2 regions of the Psychrobacillus psychrodurans genome follow, and region 2 is predicted to be linked to the other one. Evidence: a T-box and tRNA genes for the amino acid it is inferred to sense, from the RefSeq annotation. Region 2 holds a T-box; the other holds one or more tRNA genes.
What was found. The T-box of region 2 lies ahead of ileS (isoleucine--tRNA ligase). A T-box ahead of a tRNA ligase gene usually reads a tRNA of that ligase, here a tRNA-Ile.
Positions count from the first base shown of each region.

Region 1: it encodes a tRNA-Ile, which carries the amino acid that the T-box ahead of ileS (isoleucine--tRNA ligase) is inferred to sense. The anticodon was not compared.

Region 1 covers NZ_CP189791.1:2,667,442-2,675,874, reverse strand. The annotation lists rRNA gene ACQCPR_RS13020 (16S ribosomal RNA) at 1-721, shown strand, start outside; rRNA gene ACQCPR_RS13015 (23S ribosomal RNA) at 918-3,846, shown strand; rRNA gene rrf (5S ribosomal RNA) at 3,967-4,082, shown strand; tRNA gene ACQCPR_RS13005 (tRNA-Val) at 4,108-4,183, shown strand; tRNA gene ACQCPR_RS13000 (tRNA-Thr) at 4,197-4,272, shown strand; tRNA gene ACQCPR_RS12995 (tRNA-Lys) at 4,279-4,351, shown strand; tRNA gene ACQCPR_RS12990 (tRNA-Leu) at 4,375-4,459, shown strand; tRNA gene ACQCPR_RS12985 (tRNA-Gly) at 4,477-4,551, shown strand; tRNA gene ACQCPR_RS12980 (tRNA-Leu) at 4,567-4,655, shown strand; tRNA gene ACQCPR_RS12975 (tRNA-Arg) at 4,674-4,750, shown strand; tRNA gene ACQCPR_RS12970 (tRNA-Pro) at 4,758-4,834, shown strand; tRNA gene ACQCPR_RS12965 (tRNA-Ala) at 4,847-4,922, shown strand; tRNA gene ACQCPR_RS12960 (tRNA-Met) at 4,945-5,018, shown strand; tRNA gene ACQCPR_RS12955 (tRNA-Ile) at 5,025-5,101, shown strand; tRNA gene ACQCPR_RS12950 (tRNA-Ser) at 5,112-5,204, shown strand; tRNA gene ACQCPR_RS12945 (tRNA-Met) at 5,294-5,368, shown strand; tRNA gene ACQCPR_RS12940 (tRNA-Asp) at 5,372-5,447, shown strand; tRNA gene ACQCPR_RS12935 (tRNA-Phe) at 5,520-5,595, shown strand; tRNA gene ACQCPR_RS12930 (tRNA-Gly) at 5,603-5,676, shown strand; tRNA gene ACQCPR_RS12925 (tRNA-Ile) at 5,683-5,759, shown strand; tRNA gene ACQCPR_RS12920 (tRNA-Asn) at 5,764-5,838, shown strand; tRNA gene ACQCPR_RS12915 (tRNA-Ser) at 5,844-5,934, shown strand; tRNA gene ACQCPR_RS12910 (tRNA-Glu) at 5,941-6,012, shown strand; gene ACQCPR_RS12905 (hypothetical protein) at 6,176-7,015, shown strand; gene ACQCPR_RS12900 (1,4-dihydroxy-2-naphthoate polyprenyltransferase) at 7,066-7,977, opposite strand; gene ACQCPR_RS12895 (isochorismate synthase) at 8,130-8,433, shown strand, end outside.
Region 2 covers NZ_CP189791.1:1,308,298-1,316,730, reverse strand. The annotation lists gene pyrR (bifunctional pyr operon transcriptional regulator/uracil phosphoribosyltransferase PyrR) at 1-270, opposite strand, end outside; gene ACQCPR_RS06115 (RluA family pseudouridine synthase) at 477-1,403, opposite strand; gene lspA (signal peptidase II) at 1,403-1,879, opposite strand; gene ileS (isoleucine--tRNA ligase) at 2,216-4,966, opposite strand; T-box leader at 5,040-5,260, opposite strand; gene ACQCPR_RS06100 (DivIVA domain-containing protein) at 5,310-5,819, opposite strand; gene ACQCPR_RS06095 (RNA-binding protein) at 5,917-6,705, opposite strand; gene ACQCPR_RS06090 (YggT family protein) at 6,754-7,017, opposite strand; gene ACQCPR_RS06085 (cell division protein SepF) at 7,036-7,515, opposite strand; gene ACQCPR_RS06080 (YggS family pyridoxal phosphate-dependent enzyme) at 7,512-8,204, opposite strand; gene ACQCPR_RS06075 (YlmC/YmxH family sporulation protein) at 8,285-8,433, opposite strand, start outside.

The DNA.
Region 1 (8,433 bases), 1.4 Mb from region 2:
CTAAGTGTTAGGGGGTTTCCGCCCCTTAGTGCTGCAGCTAACGCATTAAGCACTCCGCCTGGGGAGTACGGTCGCAAGACTGAAACTCAAAGGAATTGACGGGGGCCCGCACAAGCGGTGGAGCATGTGGTTTAATTCGAAGCAACGCGAAGAACCTTACCAGGTCTTGACATCCCGCTGACCGGCCTAGAGATAGGCTTTTCCCTTCGGGGACAGCGGTGACAGGTGGTGCATGGTTGTCGTCAGCTCGTGTCGTGAGATGTTGGGTTAAGTCCCGCAACGAGCGCAACCCTTGATCTTAGTTGCCAGCATTCAGTTGGGCACTCTAAGGTGACTGCCGGTGATAAACCGGAGGAAGGTGGGGATGACGTCAAATCATCATGCCCCTTATGACCTGGGCTACACACGTGCTACAATGGACGGTACAGAGGGTCGCAACCCCGCGAGGGTGAGCAAATCCCATAAAACCGTTCTCAGTTCGGATTGTAGGCTGCAACTCGCCTACATGAAGCCGGAATCGCTAGTAATCGTGGATCAGCATGCCACGGTGAATACGTTCCCGGGCCTTGTACACACCGCCCGTCACACCACGAGAGTTTGTAACACCCGAAGTCGGTGGGGTAACCCTTACGGGAGCCAGCCGCCGAAGGTGGGACAGATGATTGGGGTGAAGTCGTAACAAGGTAGCCGTATCGGAAGGTGCGGCTGGATCACCTCCTTTCTAAGGATAATATCGGAATACGAATCTTTATTCGTATCTTAACGTTTTGCAGTTCAGTTTTGAATGTTCATTTTTATATGAAGATTCGATACTTGTTCTTTGAAAACTGGATAAAACGACATTGAAACAATAAACAACAAGAAATTCTGTTGTGATTATTTACGTAATCACAACGTGTAAGACTTTTTAACTTTTAGGTTAAGTTAATAAGGGCGCACGGTGAATGCCTTGGCACTAGGAGTCGACGAAGGACGGCACTAACACCGATATGCTTCGGGGAGCTGTAAGTGAGCTTTGATCCGGAGATTTCCGAATGGGGAAACCCACTGTTCGTAATGGAGCAGTACATTTGCGTGAATACATAGCGCATCTGAGACACACCCAGGGAACTGAAACATCTAAGTACCTGGAGGAAGAGAAAGAAAAATCGATTCCCTGAGTAGCGGCGAGCGAAACGGGAATAGCCCAAACCAAGAGGCTTGCCTCTTGGGGTTGTAGGACACTCTACATAGAGTTACAAAGGAATGAGTTAGACGAAGCGATCTGGAAAGGTCCGCAGGATAGGGTAAAAGCCCCGTAGTCCAAAATTCATTCTCTCTTGAGTGTATCCTGAGTACGGCGGAACACGTGAAATTCCGTCGGAATCCGGGAGGACCATCTCCCAAGGCTAAATACTACCTAGTGACCGATAGTGAACCAGTACCGTGAGGGAAAGGTGAAAAGCACCCCGGAAGGGGAGTGAAATAGATCCTGAAACCGTGTGCCTACAAGTAGTTAGAGCCCGTTAATGGGTGATAGCGTGCCTTTTGTAGAATGAACCGGCGAGTTACGATTACATGCAAGGTTAAGTTGAGAAGACGGAGCCGCAGCGAAAGCGAGTCTGAATAGGGCGAATGAGTATGTGGTCGTAGACCCGAAACCAGGTGATCTACCCATGTCCAGGATGAAGGTAAGGTAACACTTACTGGAGGTCCGAACCCACGCACGTTGAAAAGTGCGGGGATGAGGTGTGGGTAGCGGAGAAATTCCAATCGAACCTGGAGATAGCTGGTTCTCTCCGAAATAGCTTTAGGGCTAGCCTCAAACGTTAGAATCTTGGAGGTAGAGCACTGTTTGGACTAGGGGCCCATCCCGGGTTACCGAATTCAGACAAACTCCGAATGCCAATGATTTATGTTTGGGAGTCAGACTGCGAGTGATAAGATCCGTAGTCAAGAGGGAAACAGCCCAGACCACCAGCTAAGGTCCCAAAGTATTTGTTAAGTGGAAAAGGATGTGGCGTTGCTTAGACAACCAGGATGTTGGCTTAGAAGCAGCCATCATTTAAAGAGTGCGTAATAGCTCACTGGTCGAGTGACGCTGCGCCGAAAATGTATCGGGGCTAAACAAATCACCGAAGCTGTGGATTGATACCTTTGGTATCAGTGGTAGGAGAGCGTTCTAAGGGCGTTGAAGTCAGACCGGAAGGACTGGTGGAGCGCTTAGAAGTGAGAATGCCGGTATGAGTAGCGAAAGACGGGTGAGAATCCCGTCCACCGTATGACTAAGGTTTCCTGAGGAAGGCTCGTCCGCTCAGGGTTAGTCGGGACCTAAGCCGAGGCCGATAGGCGTAGGCGATGGATAACAGGTTGATATTCCTGTACCACCAAACCACCGTTTGAGTAATGGGGGGACGCAGAAGGATAGGGTAAGCATGCTGTTGGTTATGCATGTCCAAGCAGTAAGGTGTGAATGTAGGCAAATCCGCATTCTGTAACATTGAGCTGTGATGGCGAGGACGTATGTCCGGAGTTCCTGATTTCACACTGCCAAGAAAAGCCTCTAGCGAGGTGATAGGTGCCCGTACCGCAAACCGACACAGGTAGTCGAGGAGAGAATCCTAAGGTGAGCGAGAGAACTCTCGTTAAGGAACTCGGCAAAATGACCCCGTAACTTCGGGAGAAGGGGTGCTCTTTTGGGTGCATAGCCTAGAAGAGCCGCAGTGAATAGGCCCAGGCGACTGTTTAGCAAAAACACAGGTCTCTGCAAAACCGTAAGGTGAAGTATAGGGGCTGACGCCTGCCCGGTGCTGGAAGGTTAAGAGGAGTGCTTAGCGCAAGCGAAGGTGCGAATTGAAGCCCCAGTAAACGGCGGCCGTAACTATAACGGTCCTAAGGTAGCGAAATTCCTTGTCGGGTAAGTTCCGACCCGCACGAAAGGCGTAACGATCTGGGCACTGTCTCAACGAGAGACTCGGTGAAATTATAGTACCTGTGAAGATGCAGGTTACCCGCGACAGGACGGAAAGACCCCGTGGAGCTTTACTATAGCTTGATATTGAATTTTGGTGCAACTTGTACAGGATAGGCAGGAGCCTTAGAGCCCGGAGCGCCAGCTTCGGAGGAGGCGTCGGTGGGATACTGCCCTGGTTGTATTGAAATTCTAACCCATACCCGTAACCCGGGTAGGAGACAGTGTCAGGCGGGTAGTTTGACTGGGGCGGTCGCCTCCTAAAGTGTAACGGAGGCGCCCAAAGGTTCCCTCAGAATGGTTGGAAATCATTCGAAGAGTGTAAAGGCAGAAGGGAGCTTGACTGCGAGACCTACAAGTCGAGCAGGGTCGAAAGACGGGCTTAGTGATCCGGTGGTTCCGCATGGAAGGGCCATCGCTCAACGGATAAAAGCTACCCCGGGGATAACAGGCTTATCTCCCCCAAGAGTCCACATCGACGGGGAGGTTTGGCACCTCGATGTCGGCTCATCGCATCCTGGGGCTGTAGTCGGTCCCAAGGGTTGGGCTGTTCGCCCATTAAAGCGGTACGCGAGCTGGGTTCAGAACGTCGTGAGACAGTTCGGTCCCTATCCGTCGTGGGCGTAGGAAATTTGAGAGGAGCTGTCCTTAGTACGAGAGGACCGGGATGGACACACCGCTGGTGTACCAGTTGTTCTGCCAAGAGCATCGCTGGGTAGCTATGTGTGGACGGGATAAGTGCTGAAAGCATCTAAGCACGAAGCCCCCCTCAAGATGAGATTTCCCATTACGCAAGTAAGTAAGATCCCTCAAAGACGATGAGGTAGATAGGTTCGGGGTGGAAGCGTGGCGACACGTGCAGCTGACGAATACTAATCGATCGAGGACTTAACCAAATTTGTTTAACGTAACAATGTCGTTTATCCAGTTTTGAAAGAATAAATTTTTTTAAAATAACTCTTGTAATATTCTACAGAGTTGGTATAATAAAACTTGTCTTTCATTAATTATTCAAGTCTAGTGATGATGGCGAAGAGGTCACACCCGTTCCCATACCGAACACGGAAGTTAAGCTCTTCAGCGCCGATGGTAGTTGGGGGTCTCCCCCTGTGAGAGTAGGACGTCGCTGGGCTTGCAATAAATACATAATTTACCCAGGAGGATTAGCTCAGCTGGGAGAGCATCTGCCTTACAAGCAGAGGGTCGGCGGTTCGAGCCCGTCATCCTCCACCATATATTTACTCCTGCCGGAGTAGCTCAACTGGTAGAGCAACTGACTTGTAATCAGTAGGTTGAGGGTTCAAGTCCTTTCTCCGGCACCATTTTTAGAGCCATTAGCTCAGTTGGTAGAGCATCTGACTTTTAATCAGAGGGTCGTAGGTTCGAATCCTACATGGCTCATCACTTTATAGTGAATAATGTATGCGGGTGTGGCGGAACTGGCAGACGCACTAGACTTAGGATCTAGCGCCGCAAGGCGTGGGGGTTCGACTCCCTTCACCCGCACCATTTAATTTAATAACCGAGCGGAAGTAGTTCAGTGGTAGAACACCACCTTGCCAAGGTGGGGGTCGCGAGTTCGAACCTCGTCTTCCGCTCCAAAGATTCACTAAAGTGCCGGGGTGGCGGAACTGGCAGACGCACAGGACTTAAAATCCTGCGGTAGGTGACTACCGTACCGGTTCGATTCCGGTCCTCGGCACCACTTTTATGAAAAACATATGCGCTCGTAGCTCAATTGGATAGAGCACTTGACTACGAATCAAGAGGTTGCAGGTTCGAGTCCTGCCGAGCGCACCATATTTGACGGGAAGTAGCTCAGCTTGGTAGAGCACTTGGTTTGGGACCAAGGGGTCGCAGGTTCGAATCCTGTCTTCCCGACCAGTTATTATTTTCGGGGCCTTAGCTCAGCTGGGAGAGCGCCTGCCTTGCACGCAGGAGGTCAGCGGTTCGATCCCGCTAGGCTCCACCATTTATAAAAAGTTTGAAATCTTGGCGGTGTAGCTCAGTTGGCTAGAGCACTCGGTTCATACCCGAAAGGTCGTGGGTTCGACTCCCTCTGCCGCCATCTTAAGGACCTTTAGCTCAGTTGGTTAGAGCAGACGGCTCATAACCGTCCGGTCGCAGGTTCGAGTCCTGCAAGGTCCACCATCAATATCTTGGAGGAATACCCAAGTCTGGCTGAAGGGATCGGTCTTGAAAACCGACAGGCGGGTCATACCGCGCGGGGGTTCGAATCCCTCTTCCTCCTCCATTTTAATCTAATTGATGCAGCTGTAAGCCGAAGAAGATGTCTCATTATTCTTAAGCAAAGTACCACAGATTTTGTAAATATATTAACGTCGCGGGGTGGAGCAGTGGTAGCTCGTCGGGCTCATAACCCGAAGGTCGCAGGTTCAAATCCTGTCCCCGCAACCAAATGGTCCCGTGGTGTAGCGGTTAACATGCCTGCCTGTCACGCAGGAGATCGCCGGTTCGATCCCGGTCGGGACCGCCATTTATATATGAATGTTAATACATATCAATTGAAAATTTGGCTTGAAAAATTAGCTTCATTTAAAATTGAAGAGGCTCAGTAGCTCAGTCGGTAGAGCAAAGGACTGAAAATCCTTGTGTCGGCGGTTCGATTCCGTCCTGAGCCACCATAGTAATGCGGGTGTAGTTTAGTGGTAAAACCTCAGCCTTCCAAGCTGATGATGAGAGTTCGATTCTCTTCACCCGCTCCAAGTAATGGGCCTATAGCTCAGCTGGTTAGAGCGCACGCCTGATAAGCGTGAGGTCGATGGTTCGAGTCCATTTAGGCCCACCATTATTCCGAAGTAGCTCAGTGGTAGAGCAATCGACTGTTAATCGATCGGTCGTAGGTTCGAGTCCTACCTTCGGAGCCATATATGGGGAAGTACTCAAGTGGCTGAAGAGGCGCCCCTGCTAAGGGTGTAGGTCGGGCAACCGGCGCGAGGGTTCAAATCCCTCCTTCTCCGCCATATATTGGCCCCTTGGTCAAGCGGTTAAGACACCGCCCTTTCACGGCGGTAACACGGGTTCGAATCCCGTAGGGGTCATACTCAAAAAAGGTAACCAATCATTGGTTACCTTTTTTTATATTCTTATTTCTTTCCTTATGTTATGGTATGTAAAGCTAATATCATTTATATAGCAAAATGTCCTTTGATATCAGATAATACCTAGATATGATATAACGCTTGGCGAAGGGAGAGGTTAAAAGTGTTAAAAAAAATTAGTAAATTGGTTCTTGTAGCTTTTTTAGCTTTGGGTATTTCCAACCTAGGTAATATGAAAGTCGATGCATCCACAAGCAAAGTTATGTGGGGAAAAACTGAGTTAAAACAAGGACAAATAGGTAAGGTTACAATTCTAGCAAACACAAATTTAGTTAAAGTAGGCTCAAATGGATCACTTAATAAAGTACGCACACTAAAAAAAGGTGATGAATACAGAGTTTATACGTATAAGGGAACAAATGGTGGTTTATATGGTGTAGGAGCAAGTAGTTACGTACAAAAAGGTTCTCAAGTAAAATATGAAACGCCTTCTAAAAGCAAGCTTGCCTTGCTTAATAAAGAAGTAATTGGTGGGCTTAAGCCAAAGACAGGGATGAAGCTTGTTTATTCCCCTAGTTTTACTGAAAATACACAAAATGAATTTACTGTTAGTGATTCATATAATTCTGAATATGATATTACTGAAGCTTTTTTAATGAAGAAAGGTGATTCCCTAAATAGTTTTACTTATATTGAACGTAAAAATCGTTTAGCGTTTGGTGTAAGTCATACAGATTGGGTCATACTCGACCTCGCTTTACCTTTAATTGAAGGAAAACAAACGAAAGAATACTATCTAACAGAGGACAACGATGAAGCTTTCTATAATGTAAATGTGGAAAGTACTACTAGCACAGTTAAAGTAAAAGCCGGAACATTCCAAAACGTGGTAGTTGTTCGTATAAACAATGGCGATACGTATTATATCGCACCAGGAATCGGTATTATCAAGCTTGTTGATAAAAAAGGAGTAGTTAAAGCAGAATTATTATCATTCAAATAAGCAAAAAACCAGAATACTAGCAAAACGCTAGTATTCTGGTTTTTTAATTATTATAGATAATAGCCAATCAATAAACCTATACCTAACAGGAACACAAAAATTGTATTTGTTAGTGCAGTGTCTTTCATAGCTGGTGCTACTTGAACTGGATTTTCTGTTTGTTTAAATAATTTAATAGCATGTATTGGTTTCTTCACACTTAACAAGACCAATAAACTCCATGGAGTGATTATTTGTAAAACTACCATACCAATTATCCAAAGATAAGATAATACAAAATAAGCAGCTAGAATTGCAATGGCATTTTTCCGCCCAACTAATATAGCCATCGTTTTTCGTCCACCTGCTGTGTCTTCTACTAGATCGCGAATATTATTAGAGAGCATTATCGCGGCAACAAGAAGGGCACTTGGTACAGACAATAAAATAGCAAATAGCGGTACTGAACCTACTTGGATAAATACTGCAATTAAAACGATTAGCATCCCCATAAACAATCCACTAAATAGTTCTCCAAAGGGTGTACTAGAAATAGGATAAGGTCCACCTGTGTAGAAATATCCAACGGCCATGGAAATTGCACCGACAATTAACAATAGCCAAGAGCTTTCGTAACAAATATAGATTCCTAAGGCGGCAGCAATAATATATAGTAATAATGCTAGTTGCATAACGGTTTTGGGTTTTACACCATTACGTACAATGGCACCACCGATACCAACCGATTCCTCACTATCAAGTCCTCGTACAAAATCATAATACTCGTTAAACATATTTGTAGCAGCTTGTATAAGAAGACAAGCTAATAACATAGCAATAAATAATAGCCAGTCAATATTTGCCTCGTATAGGGCAATCATTGTACCTAAAAAAACAGGTGCAAATGAAGCAGTAAGGGTATGTGGCCTTGTTAATTTCCACCAAACGCGCCAACCTTTGTCTGCTTGAAATTCATGTGACATAATTTTTCTCTCCTTTAAAAGAATCCAATCTCAATTTTAGCATAAATTTATGGCTAAATGTGTGCTGAAATGTGTAGAAAGATGTATGATTAAGGGTAGAGTAATTTAATTAACCTAGATAAAAGAGTAGTTATTAAACGGAGGTCATATTTATGCCGAAAACCACCGGCACCATTGATACAAAATACCGTTTTTATACGGAAACAATAGAAGTCTCAAGATTGTCTGCCCAGGCATTCTTTGAAGCAGGGGATGAATTATATAGAGGGAAACGTTATTTTTGGCAAAACAAAGAGAAGACGTTAACTTTAGTAGGATTGGGACATGCTCATATTATTGCAAATAATTTAGAAGATAATAGATACAAGGATATTGATACGAAGTGGAAGGAACTGTGCCAGTCTTCATTAAAGGAAAAGGCAGATGTATCTCCAATTCTATTTGGTGGATTTTCAT
Region 2 (8,433 bases):
AACTTGTTGTACTAGCGGTTCAGCTGTATCATTCTTCAAGGAAAGATCATCTCTATATAGCGTTATATCAAGCTCTCCTGTTTTTATCGGTTTGCCCTCAATACGTTCGATTCTACCCGCTAGACGCTGAGCTAAAAATGCTCCTCTAGTTTTGATGCCCACTAGAATACATTCATCAATCCCCTTGTTACGTTCAATAATTTCATGTGCAATTCTTGTGAGTGCTCGATTTATCGCTTGCTCATCTAGAATATTCGCTTTTTCTCCCATCAACTTACATCTCCTTTGAACAAAATAAAAAACCTTCTAAGCTCGAGAGCCCAGAAGGTTGTAAATGCGTAATAAATTAGAGTGATTCCTAAAAATCCGCAGATTGATAGTGAGTCACGTTCACAAGTACCTTCTCAGCCTCTCTGGACTGTTATTAAAGGTGAAGCTATATAATTTTTTCTTATTTCTTTCACTAGTATAGAGTACTATTCCTCATTAATCAATGATTGTTTTTTTAAATCTTGTATCAAATTAGTGAAATCCTCTGGAAGTGGGTAGGAGAACTCTAAGTATTCTCCCGTTTTTGGGTGAATAAAACCTAATAATCCTGCATGTAAAACTTGTCCATCAAAACTAATAGTTTTTTTCGGGCCGTATTTTGGATCTCCAGCAAGTGGATAACCGATATATTTCATATGAACACGGATTTGATGTGTACGTCCAGTTTCCAATTGGCATTCAACTAACGAAAATTTATCAAATCTCTCTATAACACGAAAATGTGTAACAGCGTGCTTACCATTATCTACTACCGCCATACTTTGTCTTTCTTTTTTATCACGAGCAATAGGAGCATCAATCGTCCCTTTATCGTGAGCAATGCGACCATGCACAAGTGCTGTATACTTACGAGTAACTGTTTTCTTTACAAGTTGGTCCACTAACGAGACATGTGCTACATCATTTTTAGCAACCATCAAAAGACCTGTCGTATCTTTATCAATACGATGCACAATTCCAGGACGCATAACTCCATTAATACCTGACAAATCTTTAATTTGATACATCAGACCATTAACTAGTGTTCCAGTAGTATGTCCAGGTGCAGGATGTACAACCATTCCACGAGGTTTATAGACAACAACTACATCTTCATCCTCATAGATGATTTCTAAGTTCAAGTTCTCGGCAACAATATCAAGTGGAACAGCATCTGGAGGTGTAACCACAATAACATCACCAGCTTTTACTTTATAGCTCGTTTTTGCTGGCTCATTATTTACTGTTACAAATCCGTCTTTTATAAAATTTTGAATTTGTGTACGTGACCAATCTGATTCAAAAGATGCAATTGCTTTATCAATGCGCTCTTTTGCTTGTTCATTTTCAATAATAAATGTTAAATCTTCCATTACTTCACCTTTTTCTTTTCAGCTCGTTCTTCTTGAAATACGAATAATATTATAATTACAACACCAATAGTTAGTGCAGCATCCGCCACGTTAAAGATTGGAAAATCATAATTAATAATAGGTATTAAAACATCGACGAAGTCTACTACTTCGCCTCTCCAAAGTCGATCAATAAAGTTCCCTATTGCTCCTCCAAGTAGCATCATCAAACCAGCTTGAAATATTGGCTTTCCTTTTGCTTCTTTATGAAAATAATAGATAATTCCAATGATGACGATGACAGTTACAATGGTAAAGAATCCTATTTTTCCTTCTAGAATGCCCCAGGCTGCCCCTCTATTTCTATGAGAAAGTAGCGCTAGGTAAGGGTCCCACATAATAATTCGTTCACCAAGTATCATATTTTTAACGACTAGCCATTTTGTCCATTGATCTAATGCAATGACAAAGGCCGCCAGTCCATAAAATTTCCACACATTATTTCCCCCACATAACAAATTCTTTTCAGCAAAATTGAACACTCTCCATCTAGTTTAACACAGAACCATGCAATACGTAAAAGAGCAGTCACAATTTCAACATCGATTATGTACCATAAGAGTTGAAAGGATAACCGTTTTATGGGCTATTTGCTCGATGTTAAGGACTATAGTAGATAATTTAAGGGCTATATTGAATTTATGGATTATTAAAAGTGATTTATGGACTATCCGAAAACACTTAAGGGCTTTTCCTTTAAAATTAAGGGCTCTCTATCCTGTTTCCTATAAAAAATGTGATCCAAATAATTGGACCACATTTCTTTGTTTTATTTACTTAACAACCTCTGCGCAACGTGCACATAAAGTTGGGTGTGCTTCACTTGTACCAACTGTTTCGGAAATTGTCCAACAACGCTCACATTTTTCACCATCTGCTTTTTCTACCACAACAGAAGCATGCTCTAATACTAAGCTGTTTGCTGGTGCTTCAGACGGTGCACCGCCTAATTCAAATTTAGAAACAATGAACAATTGTGCAAAGTCAATGGCATCTGTTTCAAACAGTGCTTTATAGTCATCATTTACATATAAAGCTACTTTAGCTTCTAATGATTTACCGATTGTTTTTGCATTACGCGCTTCTTCTAGTGCTTTTAATATATCATCACGTAATTCCATAATTTTATCCCACTTAGCTGCTAAATCCTTGAATTCAGGATAATCAACAGCTTCTGGCATATCCGTTAATTGAACACTTTCCGCAGTTTCATGCTCTAAATAAGCCCAAAGCTCATCTGTCGTATGAGGCAAAATAGGTGTTACTAATTTTAGTAAAGCTAATAATGTATCATACATAACTGTTTGCATAGCACGACGATCCGAGTGGTCCTCACCATAGATATACACAACATCTTTTGCAATATCTAAGTAGAATGAACTTAACTCACTTGATACAAAGTTATTCACCGTATGATATACACTTGCAAAATCGTAGCGATCATATGCAGCTCTTACTGTTGTAATTACTTCTTGAAGTTTCATGTACATATACTGATCCACTTCACGAAGATCCTTGAATTCCACACGATTATTAACAGGATGGAAGTCACTAATATTACCATGTAAGAATCTGAATGTATTACGGATTTTACGATATACTTCTGATACCTGTTTGAAGATCGCATCTGATACACGTACATCTGCTGTATAATCTACAGAAGCTACCCACAAACGTACAATGTCTGCGCCTAACTGATTTATCACTTTAGAAGGAACGATTACGTTTCCTAAAGATTTACTCATTTTACGTCCATTTCCATCCAATGTGAAACCATGGCTTAACAAACCTTTGTAAGGAGCGTGACCAAACATAGCCGTACTTGTTATTAACGAAGAGTTAAACCAACCACGATATTGATCCGATCCCTCTAGATATAAGTCAGCTGGGAATACTAAATCGTCGCGTTCTTCTAGAACACCTTGATGAGATGAACCAGAATCGAACCATACATCCATAATATCTGTTTCTTTAGTAAAGATACCATTCGGACTTCCAGCATGTGTAAATCCTTCTGGTAGTAATTCCTTTGCTTCTTTTTCAAACCAAATATTTGAACCGTGCTCACGGAATAGTTTAGAAACATGTGAAATAGTCTCTTCTGTCAGAATCGGTTCTCCATCTTCCCCATAAAATACTGGAATTGGAACTCCCCATACACGCTGACGAGAAATACACCAGTCTCCACGATCACGAATCATGTTAAATAGACGAGTCTCCCCCCATGCAGGAGTAAACTTGGTATCTCGAATAGCTTGTAACAATTCATCTCTAAATGCCTCAATAGAAGCAAACCATTGTGCTGTAGCACGATAAATAACTGGTTTTTTTGTACGCCAGTCATGCGGATATGAATGTGTAATAAATGTAAGTTTCTCAAGCGCACCTGCAGCCTCTAAAGCTTCAGTAATCGCTTTGTTAGCTGTGTCATAAAATAATCCTTCAAAACCAGGTGCTTCAGCAGTCATTACACCGCGGTCATCAACTGGACAAAGAACATCTAAGCCGTAAGCTTTTCCAACGTAAAAGTCATCTTCCCCGTGTCCAGGAGCTGTATGAACACATCCAGTCCCTGATTCAGTTGTTACATGCTCTCCTAAAATGATAAGAGAATCACGATCGTATAATGGATGTTTCGCTACGAGACGATCCATTTCCTTACCTTCCAGTGTACGTTCTACTGTATATTCTTCCCAGCCTAATTCTTCCGCAACAGATTTTACTAAATCTAATGCAACGACAAATTTAGAACCTTTCGTATTAACAACTGCATACTCAACTTTAGGATGCAAGGAAATAGCTAGGTTTGCAGGAATTGTCCAAGGTGTTGTAGTCCAAATGATAAATTTTGTTCCTTCTTCCAGAACTCCTTTACCTTCAGTCACCTCAAAGCTTACATAAATAGATGGTGATTTTTTATCTTGGTATTCAATTTCTGCTTCAGCCAATGCTGATTCACTTGATGGTGACCAGTAAACAGGCTTTAACCCTTTATAAATATATCCTTTTTTAGCCATTGCACCGAATACTTCGATTTGACGTGATTCAAATGCAGGAGTTAAAGTAACATATGGATTATCCCAGTCTCCACGAACACCCAAACGTTTGAATTGTGAGCGTTGATTGTCAATTTGTTGATATGCATACTCCTCACAAAGCTTTCTAAACTCTGCTAAAGACATCTCTTTACGTTTTACACCTTTGTTGGTTAGTGCTTGCTCGATTGGTAGACCATGTGTATCCCAGCCTGGAACGTAAGGTGCATGGAAGCCTGACATAGACTTGTGACGGACAATCATATCTTTTAATACTTTATTTAATGCATGACCCATATGAAGATCGCCATTGGCATAAGGTGGTCCATCATGTAATACAAAAAACGGACGATCTTTTGTATGATCCTGTACTTTTTTATAAATATCCTGATCTGCCCATTTAGTTTGAATTTCTACTTCTTTCACTGGTAAATTTCCACGCATAGGGAAATCAGTTTTTGGCATTAATAACGTATCTTTGTATTCCATCTTATAACCTCCTAATTATTAAAAGCATGAGTACTATATAGGAGTGGCAAAAACAAAAAAACTCCACATCCCTAAAAGGGACGAGGAGTTATGCTCGCGGTACCACCCTACTTGCGATTTGTATAAAAATCGCCGCTTAGAATGCCATAACGGGGCACTAACCGAAGACACTTACTACATGTTCAGTGCCCTTGCTCCAAAGTGATATTCTAAATAAGATTCTCCCCTGAGCTCTCACCACCCTCAAGTCGCTTTGTCGAAATCTATTTTAGACGTCTTTTTCAACGCATATTATATGATATGAAATTATTATAGGTAAAGTATGGCTATGAGTCAAGAAATGTTAATCTTCCGTAACAGATATACGATCAATTGCTTCTGTATCCACATCATATTCCATTAAATGATTCCAGTCATCTGTGTTGATCAAATCTAGCTGGGCTTCGACTAACATTTTAAAACGATTACGGAAAACTTTTGATTGTTTTTTCAAATCCTCGATTTCCAATGCAATCCTTCTAGCCTTAGTTAATGCTTCGTTAACAATCCGGTCAGCATTTTTTTCTGCCTCTTTCACAATTAGCTTCGCTTCTTTTTGTGAATTGCGACGAACCTCTTCTGCTGCCTCTTGTGCAACGACAATTGACTTATGTAATGTCTCTTCAATTGAAGTAAAATGACCAACCTTTTCGCTTGAAGTTTTAAGCTTTGTTTCTAATTCCTTTTTTTCTTTCATCAATATTTCAAGATCTTTCATAATTTGATCAAGGAATTCATTTACTTCGTCTTCATTGTATCCTCTAAATCCTTTACCAAATTCCTTGTTATGTATATCAAGTGGTGTTAGTGGCATTTTAACATCTCCTTTACTTACTATTCTTCTATTCTTTCTTACATTATACATTTCCAAGAAGGTGAATACATCTAAATTTGAAATATTCTTATAAAAATTAGTTTTTAAGTTCTAACCTACCTATTTGAAGTCGTAATTTATCTTTTTTTGTTCTTCCTTCAATCATTATTAATTTTACTCTTCCATGCCCTCTAATAGAAAGTAAATCAAGTTCTTGTAACTCAAGAGATACCTGATCCTTTTCTGACCAGTTCACTTTGACCTTACCACCTTGAATAAGGGATGCTGATTTTTGACGCGAAATATTAAAAACTGAAGCAATCACTGTGTCTAACCTAAGGGAACTAACCGTTAAAGTATCAGTTATCCATTCCTCCTGTTGAACAAAATAATCGATTGGATCTTCTATCACATTTATATGAACTTTCACTTTCCCAATAGATGTGAAATTAGCTCGAACGTAATCTAAAACCTCTAAGGCAACGACGAACTGAATGGCTCCATCTTGTACACGTATATCACCAAATTTACTACGATCAATTCCTAGTGACATCATTGAACCAAGAACATCCTTGTGCTTTAGCGTTACAAATTTAGTAGGATAATGAACTTCCACTACTTTCGAAGAGAAATCGTTATCAGATGGAGTATAATAAGAAGGAAACAATAAGACTCTTCTTCTTTCCGCATCCTCTAGTGCACCTTGAGCGCTAGAGTCAATCTCTTCATATTGCCTACGAATCGAGTCTAAGATAAATTGCTGCCTTGGGTCTAGAAAGTCCGTCAACTTAGGAGCATATCGATCCTCAACTTCCCGCATCATACTCACAACCTGTTCTATAAAAGGCTGTTCTTCTTTTCTAAAATGTTGCAATACATTTTCCATATTAATATTTCCCTTTCGACTATAGTAAAAAACCCCACGAAAGTGAGGTTAGACAACTATATTAGCTATATAATATATGCCCGTCATTGCTAGGTTTAATACAAAAATTGCCACGATTGGTGAGATATCAATCATCCCTAATGGAGGAATAATTTTTCTAAATGGTTCTAAGTATGGCTCACATATTCTCCCTAAAAACTTTCCAAAACCTGATTGTTGAATGCTCGGAACCCATGACATTAAAATATACGCTATTAATGCATACGTATAAATTTGAACACCCCAACTTATTAAAGATAAAACTAATCCCATAATTTAAATACTCCTCTGTTAATCTAAGTCATTATAGTAATAATCCGATATTGCACCATCGACTTCAACAGAATCTGGTGCACAAAGGAATATATCCGTACCTATTCTTTGTATGTCTCCACCTAAAGCGTACACTGTCCCACTTAAAAAGTCGATTATTCGAATTCCCTGCTCCTTATCAATACGTTGCAAATTTACAATCACAGCCTTTTTACTTTTTAAGTGTTCAGATATATCTTGTGCTTCTGCGTATACTCTCGGCTCTATCAATATTACTTTTGAAGACTTTTGGACATTTTGAATACTAACGAGATTAGGAGTGTTCATATCCTTTGGAATCGTATTGAATTTACGTTCTTTAGGAGCAGACTTTACAGTCTGTTGTTTTATATTATTATCAACTGTTTTTTGCTGTTGAGGTCTTGGTTGCTGCGCTTCTGATGCTTCCTCATCTTCATCTAAGTAGAAGAAATTTTTCATCCAGTTTTTCATGCTCATACCATTCCCTCCCTCTCTTTTCCAACCAATGCTGTTCCGACTCTAATAAATGTTGCACCTTCTTCTATTGCTATTTCATAATCTCCAGACATTCCCATGGAAAGTTCTGTACATGGGGCGCCTGCTATTTGTTTAGCTGCAATTTTACTTTGGAGTTGTTTCAATCTGCGGAAAACATTTCGAATGATTGTGTCATCTTCCGTATTAGGTGCCATTGTCATCAATCCAATAATGCGAATACGTTTATGGTTTTTAAGCTGATCTACAAATGCTTCCACTTCTTCAAAAGCAAGCCCATGTTTTGACTCTTCTTGGGATACGTTTACTTGTACAAAACAATCCTTTGTGGAGGTAGCTCTTTTCTCAATTTCATCCGCTAAACTCATCCGGTCTAATGAATGCAGGAAATTTATATGGTTAATAACTGATTTAACTTTTCTTGTTTGCAATGAACCTATGTAATGCCACCCAACATCATTAGAAATGGCATCTAACTTTTTCTGTAAACCCTCTGGTCGATTTTCTCCCAAATGCCGTATACCATTTTCTATTACCTCGTTTGTTCGACTAACTGAAACTTCTTTTGTTACTGCTATTAATGTAATATCTTCTATCTTTCTATTACCTCGGTCGCATGCATTTTGCATACGCTGTTGAATTTGTTCTAAGTTTTGTTGTACGTTTGTCATTCGAAACCCAACTTTTCATCAATTGTTTTTGTTTATTGTATCAATGAAAAGCCGTTTTATCAATGATGAACATTGTAAGTCTATGTTTTTGATACAATTATAACATCTTTTCCAATTATCGCTATATTTTGTACGGCTATTTTCTTTGTGTCTCTTTTTTTATTAAAAAAAGTTGGATACGCTCCATTTTCTTCTACTAAAAATGAAATAATATAACCAGTTTCTTTAT